Regions from separate parts of the Pseudoalteromonas sp. NZS71 genome, predicted to be linked through region 1. Evidence: predicted binding sites of a transcription regulator. Region 1 holds the regulator's gene; the other holds the start of a gene.
The links. The regulator NrdR, encoded in region 1, represses ribonucleotide reductase genes. The targets are predictions, from matches to a motif close to AAACACNANATNTNGTGTTT.
Positions count from the first base shown of each region.

Region 2: nrdA (class 1a ribonucleoside-diphosphate reductase subunit alpha) is a predicted target of NrdR. The motif match lies at 6,625-6,644, and genes of this name have one in related genera.

Region 1 covers NZ_JADYWS010000011.1:17,175-28,314, forward strand. The annotation lists gene thiL (thiamine-phosphate kinase) at 1-146, opposite strand, end outside; gene nusB (transcription antitermination factor NusB) at 193-603, opposite strand; gene ribE (6,7-dimethyl-8-ribityllumazine synthase) at 619-1,083, opposite strand; gene ribBA (bifunctional 3,4-dihydroxy-2-butanone-4-phosphate synthase/GTP cyclohydrolase II) at 1,184-2,296, opposite strand; gene I6E85_RS09005 (riboflavin synthase) at 2,326-2,979, opposite strand; gene ribD (bifunctional diaminohydroxyphosphoribosylaminopyrimidine deaminase/5-amino-6-(5-phosphoribosylamino)uracil reductase RibD) at 3,006-4,130, opposite strand; gene nrdR (transcriptional regulator NrdR) at 4,297-4,746, opposite strand; gene glyA (serine hydroxymethyltransferase) at 4,853-6,109, opposite strand; gene thrC (threonine synthase) at 6,370-7,653, opposite strand; gene thrB (homoserine kinase) at 7,665-8,600, opposite strand; gene thrA (bifunctional aspartate kinase/homoserine dehydrogenase I) at 8,610-11,027, opposite strand.
Region 2 covers NZ_JADYWS010000006.1:107,477-118,616, forward strand. The annotation lists gene I6E85_RS05730 (alpha/beta fold hydrolase) at 1-359, opposite strand, end outside; gene I6E85_RS05735 (hypothetical protein) at 524-871, opposite strand; gene I6E85_RS05740 (hypothetical protein) at 925-1,335, opposite strand; gene I6E85_RS05745 (hypothetical protein) at 1,629-2,102, shown strand; gene I6E85_RS05750 (DUF1287 domain-containing protein) at 2,130-2,717, shown strand; gene yfaE (class I ribonucleotide reductase maintenance protein YfaE) at 2,752-3,024, opposite strand; gene nrdB (class Ia ribonucleoside-diphosphate reductase subunit beta) at 3,024-4,154, opposite strand; gene nrdA (class 1a ribonucleoside-diphosphate reductase subunit alpha) at 4,220-6,502, opposite strand; gene I6E85_RS05770 (HAD family hydrolase) at 7,581-8,261, opposite strand; gene ubiG (bifunctional 2-polyprenyl-6-hydroxyphenol methylase/3-demethylubiquinol 3-O-methyltransferase UbiG) at 8,261-8,971, opposite strand; gene gyrA (DNA topoisomerase (ATP-hydrolyzing) subunit A) at 9,148-11,140, shown strand, end outside.

The DNA.
Region 1 (11,140 bases):
GCAACAAGAGTATCTGTTGTAACGGCAAGTTGGCAGTTTTTTGGAACGGTTACTAAAGCGCAATCATCCCCTATACCTAGGTTTACATCACGACGGGTGATCCCGCGACCTTTAAAGTAGCGGTTAATTAATTCAAATTCCTTCATACACAAAAAAGCCGGCCTATGCCGGCTCCCCTCTTTAACGGTTTACTTACTTGCGTAAATGCTTAACAGCTTTATCAAGTACACCGTTTACAAATTTATGGCTGTCTTCAGCGCCAAATATTTTGGCCAGCTCAATACCTTCGTTGATAGCAACTTTATAAGGTACATCTTCACGGAACTTAAGCTCATAGCTGCTTAAACGTAAAATTGCGCGCTCAACCATATCTAAGTCATTAAACGGACGTGTTAAATGTGGTGATACAGCTTCGTCTAGTTGCTTATAATTTACAGCAACACCCGTCGCTAAATCTTTAAAGTATTCAACATCAATTTTAGTAACGTCTGTTTCGATCAACATTTGTTGTTCGATATCGGCAATTAAATTGCCACTTATTTGCCAAGAATAAACGGCTTGGAGTGCTAAGATACGTGCTTTACGTCTTGCTGCTGGTTTCACAAAAATTCCTTAAACTTAAATTTTATCTAACACATTAACCATTTCAAGCGCGCCTAAAGCAGCTTCGCCGCCTTTATTGCCCATTTTGGTGCCAGCACGCTCAATTGCTTGTTCAATGCTTTCTGTGGTTAATACGCCAAATGCAACCGGGATATCATACTCAAGTGATACTTGCGCAAGACCTTTGTTTGATTCGCCAGCAACTAGGTCAAAGTGTGGTGTACCACCTCTGATCACTACGCCTAATGCGATGATTGCATCATACTCTTTTTTTGCCGCAACGCGTTTAGCCGCTAAAGGTAATTCTACCGCGCCTGGTACATAAATAACGGTAATGTCGTCATCAGATACGCCACCAGTGCGTTTTAGCTCATCAACAGCACCTGCAAGGAGGCTGCTACCGATAAAGTCATTAAAACGAGAAATGACAATGGCAAACTTTTTGCCAGGAGCGTACTTACTACCTTCAATAATTTTCATTTGATAACCCTAAAAATAAGTTCAAGCGGTTGCGATTGCGCAAAAATTGCTGCGCATCATACCATAAAAATAAAATAATAGCCTAGTTTAAGCGTGATGCTTATTGTGGCTCAACATAATCAACAACTTCTAAATGAAAGCCCGAAAGTGCATGGTACTTTTTAGGGCGACTCATTAATCGCATTTGTTTAATTCCAAGATCTGCAAGTATTTGCGAGCCTACGCCAACAGTACGAGATGTACCTTTGAATTTACGAGGCGTAACGCTTTCGCCAGCATCAGCTGCTGCGAATGCTTTTACAGTTGCCTCTAATTCTTCAGTGCTTTCTTGCTTACCTAAAATAACTAAAGCACCTTCATTTTTAGCGATATAAGCCATTGCTTCTGAAAGGCCCCAACTACGGTCAGCACTTCTATCTGAAAGTAGGATATCGTTAAAGGTACTTTGCAAATGTACACGTACATTTGTCGGTTCTTGCTCTTTTATATCGCCTTTAAGCAATACGTAATGTAATTGGCCGTCAATTGTGTCTTTGTAAGTAACTAAATCAAATTCACCGTGAATAGTTGGTAACTTACATTTTGCAACTTGCTCAATTGTTGTTTCATTTAAGTTACGGTATTCGATTAAATCAGCAATAGTACCAATTTTAATATCATGCTCTTTCGCAAAAACTTCTAAATCAGGGCGACGCGCCATGGTGCCATCGGCATTAAGTATTTCAACAATAACAGATGATGCTTCAAGCCCAGCTAAACGCGCTAAATCACAGCCAGCTTCAGTATGTCCTGCGCGAGTTAATACGCCGCCAGGTTGTGCCATAATTGGAAAAATATGACCAGGCTGCACGATATCACTTGGTACTGCGCCTTTAGCTATAGCCGCTTGCACTGTACGCGCTCTATCTGCTGCTGAAATACCTGTAGTAACACCCTTTGATGCTTCTATCGACATTGTAAAGTTAGTCGAAAATGCAGCACCATTATTTTTAACCATTAAAGGTAAATCAAGTTGTTCACAACGCTCTTGCGTCATAGTTAAACAAATTAAACCACGGCCATGAGTCGCCATAAAATTAATAGCTTGTGCACTAATATGCTCTGCGGCAATAATTAAATCGCCTTCATTCTCTCTATCTTCATCATCCATTAAAATAACCATTTTACCGGCTTTAATATCGTCGATGATTTCTTGTGCGCTGTGTAAATTCATAAATTTGCTCGTATAAGTTATCAGTTTCGTTATTTAATAAAACCCGCTTTAGCGAGTAAGCTCATCGAAATATCAGAGCCCGTTGGTTGCTCTGCACCTTTTATAAGGCGCTCTAAATAACGTGCAATTTGATCGACTTCTAAATTAACTTGAGTGCCTACTTTAAAGTGAGCAATTGTGGTTTGCTCACTCGTATGTGGGACTATTGTTAATTTGAATTTATTACCTTCTACAGCGTTTACTGTAAGGCTTATACCATCAATACATACCGAACCTTTGTACGGGATGTATTTCATTAAATTTTCTTCGGTTGTAAGCCAATATTCTGTTGCTCGAGCGTTTGCTGTAATGCTTGTAATAGTTGCTATGCCATCAACATGGCCAGATACTAAATGACCGCCTAAACGCGAAACAGGTTGCATGGCTTTTTCAAGATTCACCGTTTGCCCTAAAGCATAGTGAGCAAAAACGGTTAAACCAATCGTCTCGTTAGATAAATCAGCACTAAAACCGTCAATATGTTTATCAACTACGGTTAAGCAAACGCCATTGGTTGCAATGCTGTCGCCTAGCTTTACGTCTTCCATATCAAGGTCAGCACTTTGGATACGAATGGCTAAGTCGCCTTGTTTTTTTTGTAATAAAGCAATTTTGCCTGTGGCTTCTATTATCCCAGTAAACATAGCGCTACTCTTTTTATTAAGTGATTTTAATGAGTTTTTAACGCGGTGATACGTAAATCGTCACCAATGCGCGCACATTCATTAAATGTTAAATCAACGGTGTTTTGCATACTCGTCAATTCAGGAAAATTAACTAAACTTTTTGCATCATGGCCCATTAATTTAGGCGCCAAATAAAAAACAAACTCGTCAACTAAATCAAGCTCTGTCATTTTACCAGCAAGTGTTGCTCCGCTCTCAAGCCAAACATTATTAAACTGCAGTTGCCCAAGCTTTTCTAAAACAGCCTGTAAATCAACTTTGCCGTTACTTTCACTTACTTCAATATGCTTTACAAAATGCGGCCATTGCAGTGATTTATCAACCTTAGTCGTAAATATTATTACATCACTTTGGATTTTAAATAAAGCAAGGTTGGGCGTTAAACGATTCTGTGAATCAATTATAACACGCACGGGCTGGCGAAGCGGTAAATCGGTAGGTAGCGTGCAAGGCAACTCGCTTAGCCGCACATTAAGTTTAGCATCGTCTACTAACACGGTATCGGCACCGGTTAAAATAGCGCAGCTTTGCGCTCGGTATAATTGTACGTCTTGGCGAGCAGCGGGACTTGTGATCCACTTACTTTGCCCATTTTTAAGCGCTGTTTTACCATCTATGCTTGCTGCCATTTTACAGGTCACATAAGGTAAGCCTTGTTCCATTCGCTTAAAAAAGCCAACGTTAAGTGCGCGAGCTTGTGATTCAAGTAATCCATAAGCAACTTCAATACCGGCATCGCTCAGTATTTTAAGGCCTTTGCCTGCAACTTGTGGGTTTGTATCAACCATAGCGGCAATTACTTTTACAACGCCCGCCTTTTTTAAGCCTTCAGCACACGGTGGCGTACGCCCATAATGACTACACGGTTCAAGCGTTACATAAGCCGTTGCACCTTGTGCATTATTGCCAGCTATTGCCAGTGCATTTACTTCAGCATGGCCTTGACCTGCTAATTGATGAAAACCCTCACCAATTATTTGATTATTTTTAACTAATACACAGCCAACATTAGGATTAGGCGTGGTAGTAAACCGGCCTTTTTTGGCAAGCTCTATGGCGCGTGCCATATACATTTCGTCATGTTCGGTAAAAGGAACTTGGTTAAGCATTTATTATACCAATTGCGTTAAATAAGTGGTCTATTATAGCGCTAAGAAAATAGCGCAATAACAAGGCGAAAATTATGACATGTAGTTGTTCTATATGAATAATTTTTAACGCAGTGAGTGCGCTATTTAATGCGATAGAATGATCATGTTTTTAATAAAATTGGTATTACTCCCCTAAGCGGGCAATTTCTTCGCCAAATTCGCGTATATCTTCAAACGAGCGATAAACAGAGGCAAATCTTACGTACGCTACTTTATCGAGTTTTTTGAGGGCTTCCATAATGCATTCACCCACCAAATGGCTTGAAATTTCTCGCTCACCCGTTGCGCGTAGTTGCGATTTTATTATATTCACCACTTCGTCTACTTGCTCTGTGCTCACTGGGCGTTTTTCGAGTGCGCGATTTAAGCCATTTAATAATTTATCTTCGTTAAATGGTTCGCGGCTGCCGTCTTGTTTAATAACACGAGGCATAACCAGTTCAGCGCCTTCAAATGTAGTAAAGCGCTCGTGGCAGTCGTTACACTCACGACGCCTGCGAACTTGATGGCCTCCGCCAACAAGGCGTGAGTCAATAACTTTAGTATCTTTTGCGGTACAAAATGGACAATGCATAGCTCGGTACTTCCGTTTTAAAACAAAAAAGACCGCTATTTAGCGGTCTTTTATCTTAGCAAAAAAATAGGGCCTGTTGTGCTCTAAATTACTGCTGCTTATGCAATTAAGCGTAAACAGGTAGTTTTGCACAAATTGCTTTTACTTTTTCTTTAACTTGCGCCTGTACAGATTCATCAGTGATGTTATCTAGTACGTCACAAATCCAGCCAGCAAGCTCTTTTGATTCTTCTTCTTTGAAACCACGACGAGTGATTGCAGGAGAACCAATACGCAAACCAGATGTTACAAATGGTGAGCGTGGATCGTTCGGTACTGAGTTTTTATTAACTGTGATGTTAGCGTTGCCTAGGGCTGCGTCTGCATCTTTACCAGTGATATCTTTATCGATTAAATCAAGTAAAAATAAGTGGTTTTCAGTTTTGTCAGAAACGATTTTGTAGCCGCGCTCTTGCATTACAGCAACCATTGCTTTTGCGTTTTTAACAACTTGTGTTTGGTATACTTTAAACTCTGGTTGAAGTGCTTCTTTAAATGCCACTGCTTTTGCTGCAATAACATGACATAAAGGACCGCCTTGGCCACCAGGGAAAACAGCGCTGTTAAGCTTTTTGTAGATTGCTTCGTCGCCACATGCAGAAATAATCAAACCACCACGAGGGCCTGCAAGTGTTTTATGCGTAGTTGTAGTTACAACGTGTGCATGAGGAACAGGGCTTGGGTAAACGCCTGCCGCAATTAAACCCGCAACGTGAGCCATGTCAACAAACAGATAAGCACCGATTTTGTCAGCAATTTCACGGAATTTAGCCCAATCAACAATACCAGAGTACGCTGAGAAACCACCAATAATCATTTTTGGCTTGTGCTCAAGTGCTAGTGCTTCAACTTGTGCGTAATCAATTTCGCCCGTTGCTTCATCTAGTCCGTATTGGATTGCATTGTAAAGCTTACCAGAGAAGCTTACGTGAGAACCGTGAGTTAAGTGACCACCATGAGCTAAGCTCATACCTAATACAGTATCGCCAGCGTCTAATAATGCTAGAAAAACAGCAGCATTAGCTTGCGAACCAGCATGTGGCTGCACGTTAGCGTAGTCAGAACCAAATAATTCGTTAGCACGGTCAATTGCTAATTGCTCAACAACATCTACATGCTCACAACCGCCATAATAACGTTTGCCTGGGTAACCTTCTGCGTATTTGTTTGTAAGCTGTGAACCCTGCGCTTCTAGTACGCGTGGGCTACAGTAGTTTTCTGAAGCGATTAGTTCGATATGCTCTTCTTGGCGAGCAGTTTCTTTGGTTATCGCGTCAAATAACTCTGGATCAAAATCCGAAATATTCATGCTACGTTCTAACATTGGGGTCTCCTAGGGCAACGTGTATGGTGTTTTTTAGAGGCTTTATTGTACGCTTTAAACGACTCTTTGCCTACGCTCTTAAGTTGAGGATATTTAAACAGGGATTGAAACTATTTCACAGCTCTTTTAAGATGATATTTTTTTATAAAGCCATAATAATTTTAAATGAATTATATTTAATTAGTAAATATAACTAAGTGTATTCATCCGTATAAAGTTATAAAAAAAGCGGCTCAAGCCGCTTTTCCTTTTAATTTAACTTAGCCTAATTTAGCGAGCATTTCGGTACGTAACTCGTCGTAATCGGCGTTCATATCGCTTGCTAGGCATGGTTTTGCTAGTGCATCAGCAAGTGGTTTTGGCATACCTAATTCAATATTTAGAATACCCTCTACGCTTTCTTTAAACTTAGCAGGATGAGCTGTCGCTAAAAAGATACCCGCTGTACCAGGTGCACGATTTTCAACAAGACCTTGGTAAGCAATAGCAGTATGAGGCTCTGCAACATAGCCCGTTTGTTGAATTTTTTTCATCACGGCTTGCGTGTCTTGCTCGTTTACGCTTGTTGAATAAAAATTATCGTAGCTAAACCAGTTATTATCTAACATTGTTTGTACACGCGGCCAATTGTTTGGCTTACTTACATCCATCGCATTTGAAAGCGACTCAAGCGTTGCGTTTGGCGTCCAGTTTTTATCAAGCATAAAGCGCGGCACAGTATCATTTTGATTTGTTGTTGCGCTTAATTTACCTACAGGTAAACCAATAACCGCACCAATCATTGCGGCGCACACATTACCAAAGTTACCACTAGGTACTGATATATGTGCTGTTGCGCGTTTTTCTTTTGGTAGCAGTGCAATCGCTTCAAAGTAGTAACAAACCTGAGCAACTAAACGGCTAATATTAATTGAATTAGCTGAGTTAAGCCCAAGTGTTGATTTAACTTCTTCATCTAAAAAGGCATTTTTAACTAGCTCTTGGCAATCATCAAAGCTGCCCTCGACTGCATAACAATGAATATTGTTACCTAGCGTAGTAAATAGCTTTTGCTGAGCAAGTGAAATTTTGCCTTTAGGGTATAAAATAACAACATCGATATTTGGTTTATTGTAAAAAGCATGCGCAACGGCTGCACCGGTATCGCCCGATGTTGCTGTTAAAATAGTTACTTTCTCGTCTTTATTAAACTGCGTTAAACACTCTGCCATAAAGCGACCACCAAAGTCTTTAAACGCAAGTGTAGGACCATGAAACAGCTCTAAACAGTATGTGTTCTCTTCAACTTCCACCAGCTTAACTGGAAAGTTAAATGCATTTTTAACCATTTGTGCCACGGTATCGCTTGGTAGCTCATCACCAATTAGGTGCGATAATATTTTGCCGCTGCGCGTAACAAAGTCCATATCAAGCAATGCATCAACATCGGACAGTGGCGGCAGTGATTCTGGGAAAAATACACCTTGGTTACGACCCAAACCTGTTTTTACGGCTTCAACGAACGACACTTTTTGTGAGCTATCTTTTAAATTATGTAATTGCATGACTAACTATCCTATAAAACTGTTAATTGACGCGTGCCGTCGTTATCTAATTTACAAATGTGGCAAAAGCCTTGCTCGTTAATGTAATTGGTTTCTAACCACTGCGCGCATTGCTGTGCAGCTTCAAGTGTTTTACACACACTAAATAAGGTTGGTCCTGCGCCCGAAATACTGACTATTTCAGCGCCCAGTGCTGGCAAGCTTGCTTTGGCTTCACTAAAACCTTTTATAAGCGGTGCGCGGTAAGGTTCTGCTATTTCATCTTTCATTATGCTTAGCGCATCGTCAAAACGGCTAGTTAACAGTAAGCTACTAAATGCCGACAAACGCTGAGCAAACTCAACACTTGCATGCATGCTCAACTCTTTTGGTAAAACAGAACGCGCTTTTGCGGTATTTAGCGAAAAACCAGGAAATGCAGCAACGTAATACCAGTTTTCATCAACCGGCAGTGCAATCGATTTATCAGGAATTAAATCACCTGTTAGCTGCAAACCACCTAAATAACATGGCGTAATGTTGTCGTAATGACGACCGCCGCTTACCACAGCTTCAAAGTCAGCCATAAGCTCAATTAGCTCAACCTGGCTTAAATTAGTCTGTGCAAACTTATCAAGAGCAGCAAAGGTAGCCACTACCGAACACGCACTAGAGCCAAGCCCTGAGCCAATTGGTAAGTTCTTTTTAAGCTCGAGCTTTACGCTTGGCATATTAGGCGCAACATGCGCTCTAAAATGCACTAAGCACTGGTACGCTAAATTTTCATTAGCATCACTGGGTAACTTGTGAGCGTACTCGCCTGTGCAAATAAACTCATCGCTTGGTGCTGCGCTTACAACGGCTACATCACCTAACAAACTGCCATCAATTGGCGCAAGCGCTGCGCCAAGTGCATCAAAACCCACTGCAAAATTACCAATAGACGCCGGAGCATAGACTTCAATCATAACGAGCTCCTAGCGCGATAACGTTTTTAAAATATCAGCAAATACACCTGCGGCTGTTACTTCCGAGCCGGCGCCATAACCACGAATTACAAACGGACGTGGCTGGTAGTATTGGCTTAAAATAGCCAGTGCGTTTTCGCCATCACGAATGACACTAAGCGCATGCTTTGCATCTACCGCTTCAATACCTACTTTACAGTGGCCTTCTTTAATTGTGCCTACATAGCGAAGTACCCTACCCTCGCTCGCAGCGCTTTTGATACGCTCGTTAAAATCAGCATCTAGGCTTGGTAGTTTTGCCATAAACTCATCAACACTATCACCTTGTGCAAAACCTTGTGGTAATACTGACTCAACTTCAATATCGCTTAGCTCTAATTTCATACCGGCTTCGCGAGCAATGATCAATAACTTACGTGCTACGTCGGTACCCGATAAATCATCACGAGGATCTGGCTCAGTAAAGCCACTTTCTTTTGCCTTAATAGTTGCCTCTGAAAGTGATAAACCATCTTGAAGTGCGCCAAACATATACGAAAGTGAGCCTGATAAAATACCGCTAAATTCTAATAACTCATCACCAGCACCAAATAATGACTGTAAGTTGTCGATTACTGGTAAGCCTGCACCAACGTTTGTTTCGTATAAAAATTTACGATTATTCTTTTGTGTTGCTGCAATTAAATCTTGGTAATACGTGTATGAACTTGTTGTTGCTTTTTTATTGGCAGCTACTACATGAAAACCTGCATTTAAAAAGTCTACGTATTGCGCAGCAAGTGCATCAGACGACGTACAATCAACAAGCACTGGATTTACTAAATGATTTTGCTTAACAAACTGCTCTACTAGTTTTAAATCAAACGCCTGCTCAGATGAGGCCAATTTTTGCTGCCAATCACCAAAAGCAATACCTTCACTATCAAGGTGTAATTGGCGAGAGTTAGCAACACCATACAAGTTAAGTTTAATATTACGTTTTTCAAGCCACGCTTGTTGGCGCTCAAGCTGATTAATAAGCTCTTGCCCTACTAAGCCACAACCGAGTAAAAACACATCAATTGACGGCACATGTGTGAAAAAGTTTTCATGACATATTTTAACCGCGTCGTTACAAAGTTCGCCATCAATTACGGCTGAAATAGCACTTTCAGTAGAATCCTGTGCTATTGCAACAATGTTTACTTGAGCTTGTGCAAGCGATGCAAAAAACTTAGCCGCTAAGCCACGGTGCGCGCGCATGTTATCGCCCACTAAAGTAACAATGGCTAAATTACGTTGTACTTGTACAGGCTCAATAAGCCCTGCTTGTAATTCAAGTTCAAATGCAGTTTGTAACGCATCCAGTGCAAGCGCTAGGTCTGTTTCGTGTACACAAAAGCTAATGCTAAATTCACATGATGACTGCGTGATCAATACAATTGATACGTTATCGTGAGCAAGCGCGTTAAATACCTTAGACGCCATACCTACTTTGCCTTTCATGCCTGGCCCTGAGACAGTTAGCATTGCAAGGTCTTGTAGGCTCGAAAGCGCTTTTACAGGCTCATCTGATGAATAATCGTTACCAATTAATGAGCCTTGTGCGTCTGGGTTATGCGTATTTTTAATTTCGCACGGCACGCCTGCTTTAGCACACGGTAAAATTGTTTTAGGGTGAAGTACTTTTGCACCAAAATAAGAAAGCTCCATCGCTTCTTTATAAGATAAAAAATCTACTTTAGTCGCTTTTTTAATATAACGAGGATCAGCACTGTATACACCATCAACGTCTGTCCAAATTTGGCAAATTTCAGCTTCTAAACATGCTGCGGCAATTGCTGCTGAGTAGTCTGAGCCATTACGGCCAAGCGTTGTAAGTTCACCTTTGTCATTACTCGCTGTAAAACCAGGCATGATATAGATAGTTGCAGGGCTTTCTTTAAGCACAGCTTGAAAGCGAGCTTTACTTGCCACCAAATCAGCTTCTGCATCAATATAACCACCAGTTGAAGCGATACAGCTTGTTGCTTCTAAGTATCTTGCATCGTGCGAGTTCAATAAAGCCTGCATTAAAGAAACACTAACGCGCTCTCCAAAGCTAATTACAAATGCGCGAACTTGATCAGGGCAACATTGTATAAGTGACACGCCATCTAGTTTATTTTTAAGTTCCCTTAAGTTTGGCCAACTTGTAACTACTACACCACTTTTTTCAACGTCAGCTTTCAAACCTTCACAGCGGCTAACTAATGCTTGCCATTGCTGCGAAAAGTCAGAGCCTTGTTCTGCAGCACTTGCAAGTGCAACTAGCGAATCGGTCATTCCACCTGGAGCAGAAAGTACCAAAAGCATTTCATCTTTTAATTGTGCTTTAACTAGCTGAGCTACCTGTTGTAAGCATGCATAGTCGGCAAGCGAAGACCCACCAAATTTTAAAACTCGCATTGTTTATGTTCCTCATCCCATAAAACGAAAAAAGGCCTGTGTTCTAAGTGAACACAGGCCTTTAAATTTGTTGCACCGACCTATGCCACTATCCAGTAAGAATGATGGTTGTA
Region 2 (11,140 bases), on a different contig from region 1:
TCAAAAGTATATTTTTGAGTTTCTGGGTTTGGGCGTTCGCTGTATCCTGAGCCTAAATAATCGGGTGCAATTACATGATAACGACCTGATAAAAGCGGGATCAATTCTCGGTAGCTGTGTGAAGACGACGGATAGCCATGTAAAAGCACAATGGTTTGCTTATGCTGGATGCCAGCTTCTCGGTAAAATACCTTTTTACCGTTTACATTTGCATATTTGTAAGTGGTTTTTGAAGGCCATACAGCATCAGCGGCATATACTTGAACGGTAAACGTAGATATTGAAACTAATAAAAACACAATAAATGAGACGATGTGAGCAGGTTTTACTTTAAGATTTTTTTGTATATCTGGGTGCATAAGTAAACTCGTTATTTTTGGTAATGACGCTTTATTAATTTACCAGACCCGTTATTTACACAATTGTATTCAGATAATAACGTTGTAGTTTCACAGCAAAGAAGTGTACAGCAGGAGTAAGTGCAGCTTTGGACCTTACAAGATACTTATGAGCCAACAGTGGGCTAGGGCGTTAGCTCTTTATTGGCCGCTTTTTTGTATTTGAAATAGCTTATTAAATAAACGGCTATTGGAATCGTTGGGCTTAAAAATATGTGAGGATGAAAATAGATACCACGTTCGTCATATAGAAACACATATAACACGACCGCAAACGTTGAAGGTAAGGGGAAGATGATTGCGCCGTGCCCAACAGCAGCAAATAGTGTCCACGAGAAAACACTAGGCCAAAGCACTGCTCTGATGTAAGCACCTTTATTAGTCGCTTTAGCCTTTTTAGCGTAATTACGTGAAACAAAATAAGATATTACCGTTGGAAACAAAGTTAAAATGATACTTAGCAGTATAAGCATAGTGATTCAATTCCTTTTGATATTATTTGCATAACACAGTTTTTCACAATGTGTTAATTGGTTTGAGTTAATACCGTTTTTAAAGCAGCAATTTGCTTAATTTCATCAGCTGTTAATGCTTGATATAACCTAGGATAGGGCCAACCATAGTCCCATCTGAAAGTCGATGGTATATAAGGGCTGCCACCAAATCGAACTCCAGCAAGCATAAGGTTCGCTATACTCGTTTCGCCGGCTTCAATAACACATTGTTGCAAGGCTTTATCTGCTTCTAAACGTTGCCAATAAGTGCCACCTTGCCAGTAGGCGTAGTCGTGCGCTTTACAACATGCAAGCCACAACTTTTTATCTTTTGTCGTGCCGTCCGGAAAAGCACTACAGCCATCTGATGTGAACGGTTTTATATTTTCAGCATTTGCTGTATTACTTAATATGACCAGTAAGACAATGGGACTGAAACGCATTATTTTCATGCGAAAGAGTGTATTAGTAAAATTATACATGATTTTAAGTGTTACTGTTTTAGTTACAAATAATAACACTTTAAAAAGTATAAAAAAGGTTTTTACTGTTTATAGACTGGTTATGTTTATATGATAATTTTGATTTAGAGCTTTTTGTTTAGATACTCTATGCGTTCTATTTTCTTCGCTAGTTGCGAGGTGTTAATACTAAAAGTGCTGGTTAAAAAACTTACTACAATATTAGATTAAGGTTTACACATGGTGTGTTGCATTTGTACTTTAGGAGAGGAGCTGTGCTAGAACAAATAGAAAATTGGATTGACGCTACAAATTTAAAATACAGTAGTCAAAAAGTGAGTTGTGATAAATTCAGTAATGAATTTTATGGGTTTTATCCTACCGAGTTTTTAAAAAACGCGTATTACGTTGTTGTAGACCAAATACCAAAGCCAGACTTTGCGGGTCTGCGAGAAATGGGCCTAGGTGATTTTGTCGATATGGACGCGGCGGGTATAACGTATAAAAATACTTATTATATACTTCCCCACGTCGCTACTAATTTAAGGGTCCATTTTCATGAACTTGTTCATGTTGCGCAGTGGCTTGAGCTTGGCGCTAACGCATTTATGCTTCGTTACATTAGTGAAATTCAACGAGAGGGATATCACCATGCTCCGCTCGAAAAGATGGCATACGCGCTTGATGATCAATTTGCTAGTCGTGGTAAAAAAATAGATGTGCCAAAATATGTAACTCATACTCTGTAATTAGCGCAGAATTTTAAAGGAATTTATATGAACAAAACGTTAGGATGCTTTTTTACTTTAATGTGTATTGATGCACAAGCTGTAACGTTTGAAGAAGGTATAGTATCAGCCTTACTCGAGCGAACAAAACACAATATTACCTACGATGGGGCTTATCACTCAATTGCTTACCCAGGTGGTGATGTGCCTAAAAATATTGGGGTATGTACCGACGTTATAATCAGAAGTTACAGAAAGTTAGGTATCGACTTACAGAAACTCGTGCATGAAGACATGCAAAAAAACTTTGTACTGTATCCATCTAAACGTATTTGGGGTTTAGCTAAGCCTGATAGAAATATAGACCACCGACGTGTACCAAATTTACAAGCTTACTTTGAGCGCCATGCAAACGTATTAAGTAAATCCAGTAAGGTGAGTGATTATAAAACCGGCGATATAGTAACGTGGATGTTATCAGGTAATTTACCTCATATAGGTATGGTGATTAATGAGTTATCTCAAGATACGGGTAACCCACTTATTGTGCATAATATAGGGCGTGGTCCGCAAAAAAGCGATATGCTTTTTGATTACAAAATTACCGGGCATTACCGGTTTGTTCCACACTATTGATAAGTTTAATAAACGATAGATGTAAGTATTAATTTTATTTCAGATCAATACTTACATTGCCATTAGGCTTGCAGCAGCACAGGAGTATTTCGCCTTCGCGCACAAACGCAAGTGGCTCTTCGTTATATTCAACACTACCTGACACTAACGTTGCCCTACAAGCGCCGCAGTAACCTTCACGGCATTGGAATGCGACGTCTATTTTCATGGATTCTAAGCACTGTAAAAGAGAAGGGCAGCCAGCGGTAAATTCTATACACTGGCTGTTTTCTGCAAGCGTTATGCTTGCAGTAGACTTGTCACTCATTATAAATCAAAATCACCAAATTCTGATGCATCAACTTGAGAGTCTATTTGACCAACAAGGTATGAGCTAATTTCTGCTTCTTGCGGTGCTACTTGCACGTTATCAGACACTAACCACGAGTTTATCCATGGGATAGGGTTACTGTTATTTTCAAACTGTGCTGGCAAGCCAATGGCAGTCATACGTGCATTAGTAATGTATTCAACGTACTGACATAAAATATGCTTATTTAAGCCAATCATTGAACCATCTTTAAATAAATACTCAGCCCACTCTTTTTCTTGCTCTGCAGCATCAACAAACATTTTAATCGCTTCGTCGCGGCACTGAGCTGCAACAATCGCCATTTCAGGGTCGTCTTTACCGTCTTGCATAATGTTTAAAATATGCTGAGTACCCGAAAGGTGAAGTGCTTCATCGCGCGCAATAAGCTTGATGATTTTAGCGTTACCTTCCATTAGTTCACGCTCAGCAAACGCAAACGAACATGCAAAGCTTACGTAAAAGCGAATCGCTTCAAGAATATTTACCGACATCATAGCCAGGTAAAGTTTCTTTTTAAGCTCAAACAAATTCACGATAACAGTTTTACCGTTAATCTCGTGTTTGCCTTCACCGTATAAGTTGTAAAGCGATACAGAGTTAATTAAGTCATCGTAGTATTTAGTTACGGCATCAGCACGTTCGCTAATTTTATCGTTGCTAACAATGTCATCAAAAATAAGTTCAGGTGCTTGTGTTACGTTACGGATAATATGCGTGTATGAGCGGCTGTGAATTGTTTCACTGAACGCCCACGTTTCTATCCATGTTTCAAGCTCTGGTAGCGATACAATAGGGAGTAGGGCAACGTTTGGCGAACGGCCTTGTACGCTATCAAGCAAAGTTTGGTATTTTAAGTTACTTAAAAATATATGCTTTTCGTGATCGGGTAACGCTTGAAAGTCTAAACGGTCTTTACTTACATCTACTTCCTCAGGACGCCAAAAGAAAGACAGTTGCTTCTCGATTAATTTTTCAAAAATTGGGTATTTTTGTTGGTCGTAACGAGATACGTTTACAGTTTGGCCAAAAAACATTGGCTCTTGCATTTGGTTATTATGGTTTCGGCTAAAAGTAGTATAAGACATGTTTATCACTCAAAAAACTATCAGAAAAAGCGGGCTAAATGCCCGCTTAAAATAAAAATCAGCAGTTATATTTTACACGCGCCGCCTTCACAATCATCATCTTCCACTTCTGGAGTATCTTCTTGCATATCTGAGGCACCATCACGAGTATTGTGGTAGTACAAGGTTTTAACACCTAGTTTGTACGCGCTTAGTAAGTCTTTTAATAAGACTTGCATAGGTACTTTACCGCCTTCGAACTTGTTTGGATCATAATTTGTATTTGCAGAAATTGTTTGGTCTACAAATTTTTGCATTATACCAACAAGCTGCAAGTAACCATCGTTTGATGGAATGTCCCACAGTAGCTCGTATTGATCTTTTAAACGCTCATACTCAGGAACAACTTGCTTTAAAATACCGTCTTTACTTGCTTTAACGCTAATATGTCCACGTGGTGGTTCAATACCATTTGTTGCATTAGAGATTTGCGACGATGTTTCTGATGGCATTAACGCACTTAGTGTTGAGTTACGCATACCGTGCTCTTTAATATTTGCACGTAGTGTATCCCAATCAAGATGAAGTGGCTCATCACAAATTTTATCTAAATCACGTTTGTACGTATCTGTTGGCATAATGCCTTGTGAATACGTTGTTTCGTTAAACTTAGGACAGGCGCCACGCTCTTTAGCAAGCTCGTTTGATGCTTTCATCAAGTAGTATTGAATCGCTTCAAAGGTTTTATGTGTTAATGCATTTGCGCTGCCATCTGAATAACGTTTACCGTTTTTAGCTAGGTAGTATGCGTAGTTAATCACGCCTATACCTAACGTTCGACGACCCATAGTTGCATTTTTAGCAGCCGGTACTGGGTAGTCTTGGAAATCAAGTAAGTTATCAAGTGCGCGTACTGCAAGTTCAGCTAGCTCTTCGAGCTCATCAAGTGATTCTATTGCACCTAAGTTAAACGCAGACAGTGTACAAAGGGCAATTTCGCCTTCTTCGTCATTTACGTTATTAAGTGGCTTAGTTGGCAATGCAATTTCTAAACATAAGTTAGATTGGCGAATAGGCGCAACTTTAGCAATGAACGGGCTGTGTGTATTACAGTGATCCACATTTTGTAAATAAATACGACCTGTACTTGCACGCTCTTGCGCAAACATAGAGAAAAGCTCAATCGCTTTAATGCGTTTTTTACGAATCGATTCGTCTTGTTCGTATTTTACGTAAAGCGCGTCAAACTCAGCTTGATCTTCAAAAAATGCATCGTAAAGGCCTGGCACATCTGATGGGCTAAATAACGTAATGTAGTCGTCTTTAATTAAACGAGAGTACATTAGTTTATTAAACTGTACGCCGTAATCTAGGTGACGAACACGGTTGTCGTCTACACCACGGTTATTTTTAAGTACAAGTAGGTTTTCTACTTCTAAATGCCAAAGCGGGTAGAATAATGTTGCAGCGCCGCCACGTACACCACCTTGCGAACAACTTTTAACAGCTGTTTGAAAGTGCTTATAAAAAGGAATACAACCTGTGTGGTACGCTTCGCCGTTACGAATATGGCTACCTAGCGCACGAATACGACCAGCGTTAATACCAATACCTGCACGCTGTGAAACATATTTAACAATAGCTGACGACGTTGCATTGATTGAATCAAGGCTGTCGCCACATTCAATTAATACACACGAGCTAAACTGGCGAGTAGGTGTACGTACACCCGACATAATTGGCGTTGGTAGAGATATTTTAAATAACGATACTGCGTCGTAAAAGCGCTTAATGTAAGAAACGCGTGTTTCACGTGGGTAGTCAGAGAATAAGCTCGCTGCTACTAAAATATATAAAAACTGTGCACTTTCGTAGATTTCACCCGATACACGGTTTTGAACGAGATACTTACCTTCAAGCTGTTTTACAGCCGCGTAGCTAAAGTTAAGATCGCGAGAATGATCAAGATATGCATCAAGCTCGTCTAATTCTTGTTCTGTGTAATCTACTAATAAGTGAGCATCGTAGCGTTTATCGCCAACCATTTTTGTTACGTGGTCAAATAAACGTGGTGGCTCAAATTGACCGTACGCTTTTTTACGTAAATGGAATACAGCTAAACGTGCAGCTAAGTATTGATAATCAGGCGATTCTTTTGAAATCTGATCCGCTGCTGCTTTAATGATGGTTTCGTGAATGTCTTTAGTACGAATACCGTCGTAAAACTGAATGTGCGATTTTAATTCAACTTGCGAAACCGAAACGTTGCTTAAACCTTCGGCGGCCCATTCAATAACGCGATGGATCTTATCCAGATCAAGAGGCTCTTTGCGCCCATCACGTTTGCTTACAGATAACTGTTGGTTCATAGATTTGCCTGTATTCCTTGGGAATTATGTATTTTGACCAATGTTTATGCCTCGCCGAAGCAAGGTAGATACTCGTTTTGTATAAATTTAATTAAATTGGAGAATTTAATTGAATAACATTTGGCCACAATATCTGGTGCTGTTCAATTTAATGATCACAAGATAGTGTGGTCTGAGTTGTTTTGCAAGAGGTAGAATTGTGTCTATTATCTGATAATGAGGAGATATAGCCTTTGTGTTAGTAGACACTCACCTTCGAACAATCATTTAAGATGAAATATGCAAAAATCAACTAATGATCTACTAAATTTGCGTATTTTAAAAATAAATTTTGACTGCTTTTTTTATCATCAGGCTTTGCGTGAAAATTGACTCAATCACAATATATAGTGTTTATTAATTAACATAGCACTATATATGGTTGAATCGAATTTTTGTACAGGGTATATGGTTGTAATATATAAGATTGAGGCAAGGTAAGTTTTTCAGATATAGTTATACTGGAATGTAAGATATAAAAATGGGCTAAAAATTAGCCCATTTAAATTTATACTACGAGCAAACTACCCAGTGTAATAATTTTAAAAACAATCATTATTACACTCTCTGAAATTTCTATAGAAATATTGAGTTTCAACTTTAGTTATCCTAAATCTGAGTTAGTCACTTGCCGACAATATAAGAATCAGTTACGCTCAAACTTCCACACTTGGGCGCTTTCCTAAAATTTTAGCAAGTGTCTTTGCTAACATCATATTCAAACCTTGGGTATGATGTTAGCCCCTCCACCTAGTTGAAATATCAATTCCATCAAAGTGTTAATAAAACTTTAATGTGGTCTGAGTTGTTTTGCAAGGGACATAATTGCCCCTGTTTGTGGATAACTTTAGGATAACGCATTTGTGTTAGTAGAGACTCACCTTCGAACAATCAATTAAGTTGAAATATGCAAAAATCAATTAGTGATCTGCTAAATTTACGCATTTTAAAAATAAATTCTGACTGCTTTTTTTATCAGCAAGCTTTGTGTGAAAGCTAACAAAACCACAGCATATAGTGTTTGATAATTAAAATAGCACTATATATGGTTAAAACCATCAATTGGGCTTTGCCAGTTAAAATCAGCATTCCAGCTGTTGGCTTCATCAATACTTGGGATGTAACCCCAAAGTGCCGTTGCGGTATGCATACCTGCCGCTTTGCCTGCTTGTATGTCACGCTGTGCATCACCAATGTATAAACAACGGCTTGGTTCTACCTGCATAAGCTTTGCACAATGTAGCAGTGGTAAAGGTGATGGCTTAGCTTCAGCTAATGTGTCGCCACTTATTACTACACTGACATTTTTTAATGCGGGAATAGCTGCCACTAAAGGATCGGTTAAAAACCCTGGTTTATTAGTCATGATCCCCCATTTGATCTTTTTCTGATCAAGGGCGATAAGTAACGATTCAACTCCGCTGAAGCAACGTGTGTGATTTGCTATGTTTGTGGCGTACTCGTCAACTAATTGCTTTATAAGCTCGCTTTGGGGTTGTTTAGCCCATAATTCTTTAAAACCAGCCTCTAATAATGCGCCTGCGCCGTTAGATGCCGCAGGACGGTATATATCACTACTAACAGGTTCTATTTTATTGCTAATAAGAACTGCGTTTAAAGCGGCACCTAAATCATCAGCGGTGTCGAGTAGGGTGCCGTCTAAATCAAATAAAAATGCATCGTACTCAATAAGGGGTAGGGGGGCTTGAGAGTTAGCCATTAAGCTAACTTCTCAAAATAAAGTATGTAATTTACGCTAACGTCACTATTGAGCGTATATTGCTTTGATAGTGGGTTATAAGAAAGCCCTGTGCTTGCACGAACTTTTAAACCGGCTTGCTCTGCCCATGCAATAAGTTGTGCAGGCTTTATAAACTTTTTATGGTCGTGTGTACCTTCAGGCACCATTTTTAAGAGTTTTTCAGCGCCAACAATCGCGTATAAATATGCTTTAGGTGTTTTGTTCAGGGTTGAAAAAAACACGTCCGCGCCTGGTTTGGCAAGTGCAGCTACAGCATGAATGATAGATGCTGGGTCGGGAACGTGCTCAAGCATTTCCATACACGTTATTACATCAAAGCGCTCAGGGTACTGTGTTGCAAACTCTTCTGCAGGCACTTTTATATAATCTACATTTACGCCAGTTTCTAAACTGTGCAACTTAGCAACAGTTAAAGGTTCTTGGCCCATATCGATGCCAGTTACTTTTGCACCCATACGCGCCATGCTTTGGCTTAAAATACCGCCGCCACAGCCAACGTCGAGTGTTTCTTTATCGAATAAGCCTTGCGTTTTGTTTGCTATAAAGTCTAAACGTAACGGGTTAATTTCGTGAAGAGGTTTGAATTCTCCGTCTAGGTCCCACCAACGCTCAGCGATGGCTTCAAATTTTGCTATTTCTGCGTGATCTACATTTTGATGTTCGGTCATAAAATACTTCCTCGTCAATCTGAGGCCATTATATAGGGCTAAATTGATAAATCGCAAAGTTTTGCGCCTGTAAATTAAAATTAATTGTGATAGCATGGCTGTTAGAAATAATAACAATACTCTTAATACCCAATACCGGGTTGTTGAGAGCTGATACTGAAGGAATGTGATATCAAATGACTGATCTCGCCAATGAAATTCTGCCAGTCAATATTGAAGACGAGTTAAAAAACTCCTACTTAGATTACGCAATGAGCGTAATAGTAGGACGTGCATTACCAGACGTACGTGACGGCTTAAAACCTGTTCATCGCCGCGTTTTGTTTGCAATGAACGAGCTTAGTAATGACTGGAACAAGCCTTACAAAAAATCGGCCCGTGTGGTCGGTGACGTAATCGGTAAATACCATCCACACGGCGACAGTGCAGTTTATGACACGATAGTTCGTATGGCTCAGCCATTCTCACTACGTTATATGCTTGTAGATGGCCAAGGTAACTTCGGTTCGGTTGATGGTGATTCAGCAGCGGCAATGCGTTATACAGAAGTACGTATGGCAAAAATGTCGCATGAGTTATTAGCCGATCTTGAAAAAGAAACGGTTGATTTCGTTCCTAACTACGATGGCACTGAGTTCATCCCTGACGTGTTACCTACGAAAGTCCCTAATTTATTAGTGAATGGTTCGTCGGGTATTGCAGTAGGTATGGCTACAAATATACCACCACATAACTTAACTGAAGTTGTGAACGGTTGTTTGGCACTTATTCAAAATCCTGATTTAACTATTTTAGAGTTAATGGATTATATCCCTGGTCCTGATTTCCCTACGGCTGCAATTATCAACGGTAAAAAAGGCATTGAACAAGCCTATTTAACTGGCCGTGGTAAAGTGTACATGCGTGCACGCGCCGACGTCGAAACCGATGAAAAAACAGGCCGTGAAACAATCATCGTTCACGAAATTCCTTATCAAGTTAATAAAGCCCGTTTAATTGAAAAAATTGCTGAGCTTGTTAAAGATAAGAAAATTGAAGGTATTAGTGCACTACGTGATGAATCAGATAAAGACGGTATGCGTATCGTTATTGAAATTAAACGTGGTGATGTAGGCGAAGTTATTTTAAATAACTTGTATTCACAAACTCAGTTACAAACTGTGTTTGGTATGAATATGGTTGCATTAATTAACAACCAACCTAAGTGTTTTAATCTAAAAGAAATGCTTGAAGAGTTTATTATTCACCGCCGTGAAGTAGTAACTCGCCGTACCGTGTTTGATTTACGCAAAGCGCGTGACCGTGCTCATACGCTTGAAGGTTTAGCAATTGCGCTTGCAAACATTGACCCAATTATCGAGCTTATTCGTAAATCACCTACACCTGCTGAAGCTAAAATTGCTTTAACTGCACGTCCGTGGGAATTAGGTCATGTACAAGGTATGCTTGAAAAAGCAGGCGAAGATAATGTAGCCCGTCCAGATTGGCTTGCTGATGATTTAGGTATTCGCGACGGTCAATACTATATTTCTGAGCAACAAGCTCAAGCAATTCTAGATTTGCGTTTACACAAGCTTACTGGTCTTGAACACGAAAAAATCTTAACTGAATATCAAGCGTTATTAGAGTTAATTGCTGAGCTACTTTATATTTTGGCAACACCTGAGCGTTTAATGGAAGTTATTCGTGACGAACTAGTTGAAATTAAAGCGCAGTATGGCGACGAACGTCGTACTGAGATCAATGCAGCGGCTCACGATATCAGCCTTGAAGACTTAATTACCGAAGAAAACGTTGTTGTAACGCTTTCTCACGAAGGGTATGTGAAGTATCAGGCATTGTCTGATTACGAAGCACAGCGTCGTGGTGGTAAAGGTAAGTCAGCAACGAAGATGAAAGATGAAGATTTCATTGAACGTCTGTTAGTTGCAAATACACACGATACTATTTTATGTTTCTCTACGGCCGGTCGTTTATATTGGCTTAAAGTGTATCAGTTACCACTAGCAAGTCGTGCAGCGCGCGGTAAGCCAATTGTTAACTTGTTACCACTTGAAGCTGATGAACGTATTACTGCTATATTGCCAGTACGCGAGTACGCAGAAGATAAATATATCTTTATGGCAACTGCATTCGGTACAGTTAAGAAAACACCATTAACGGCTTACA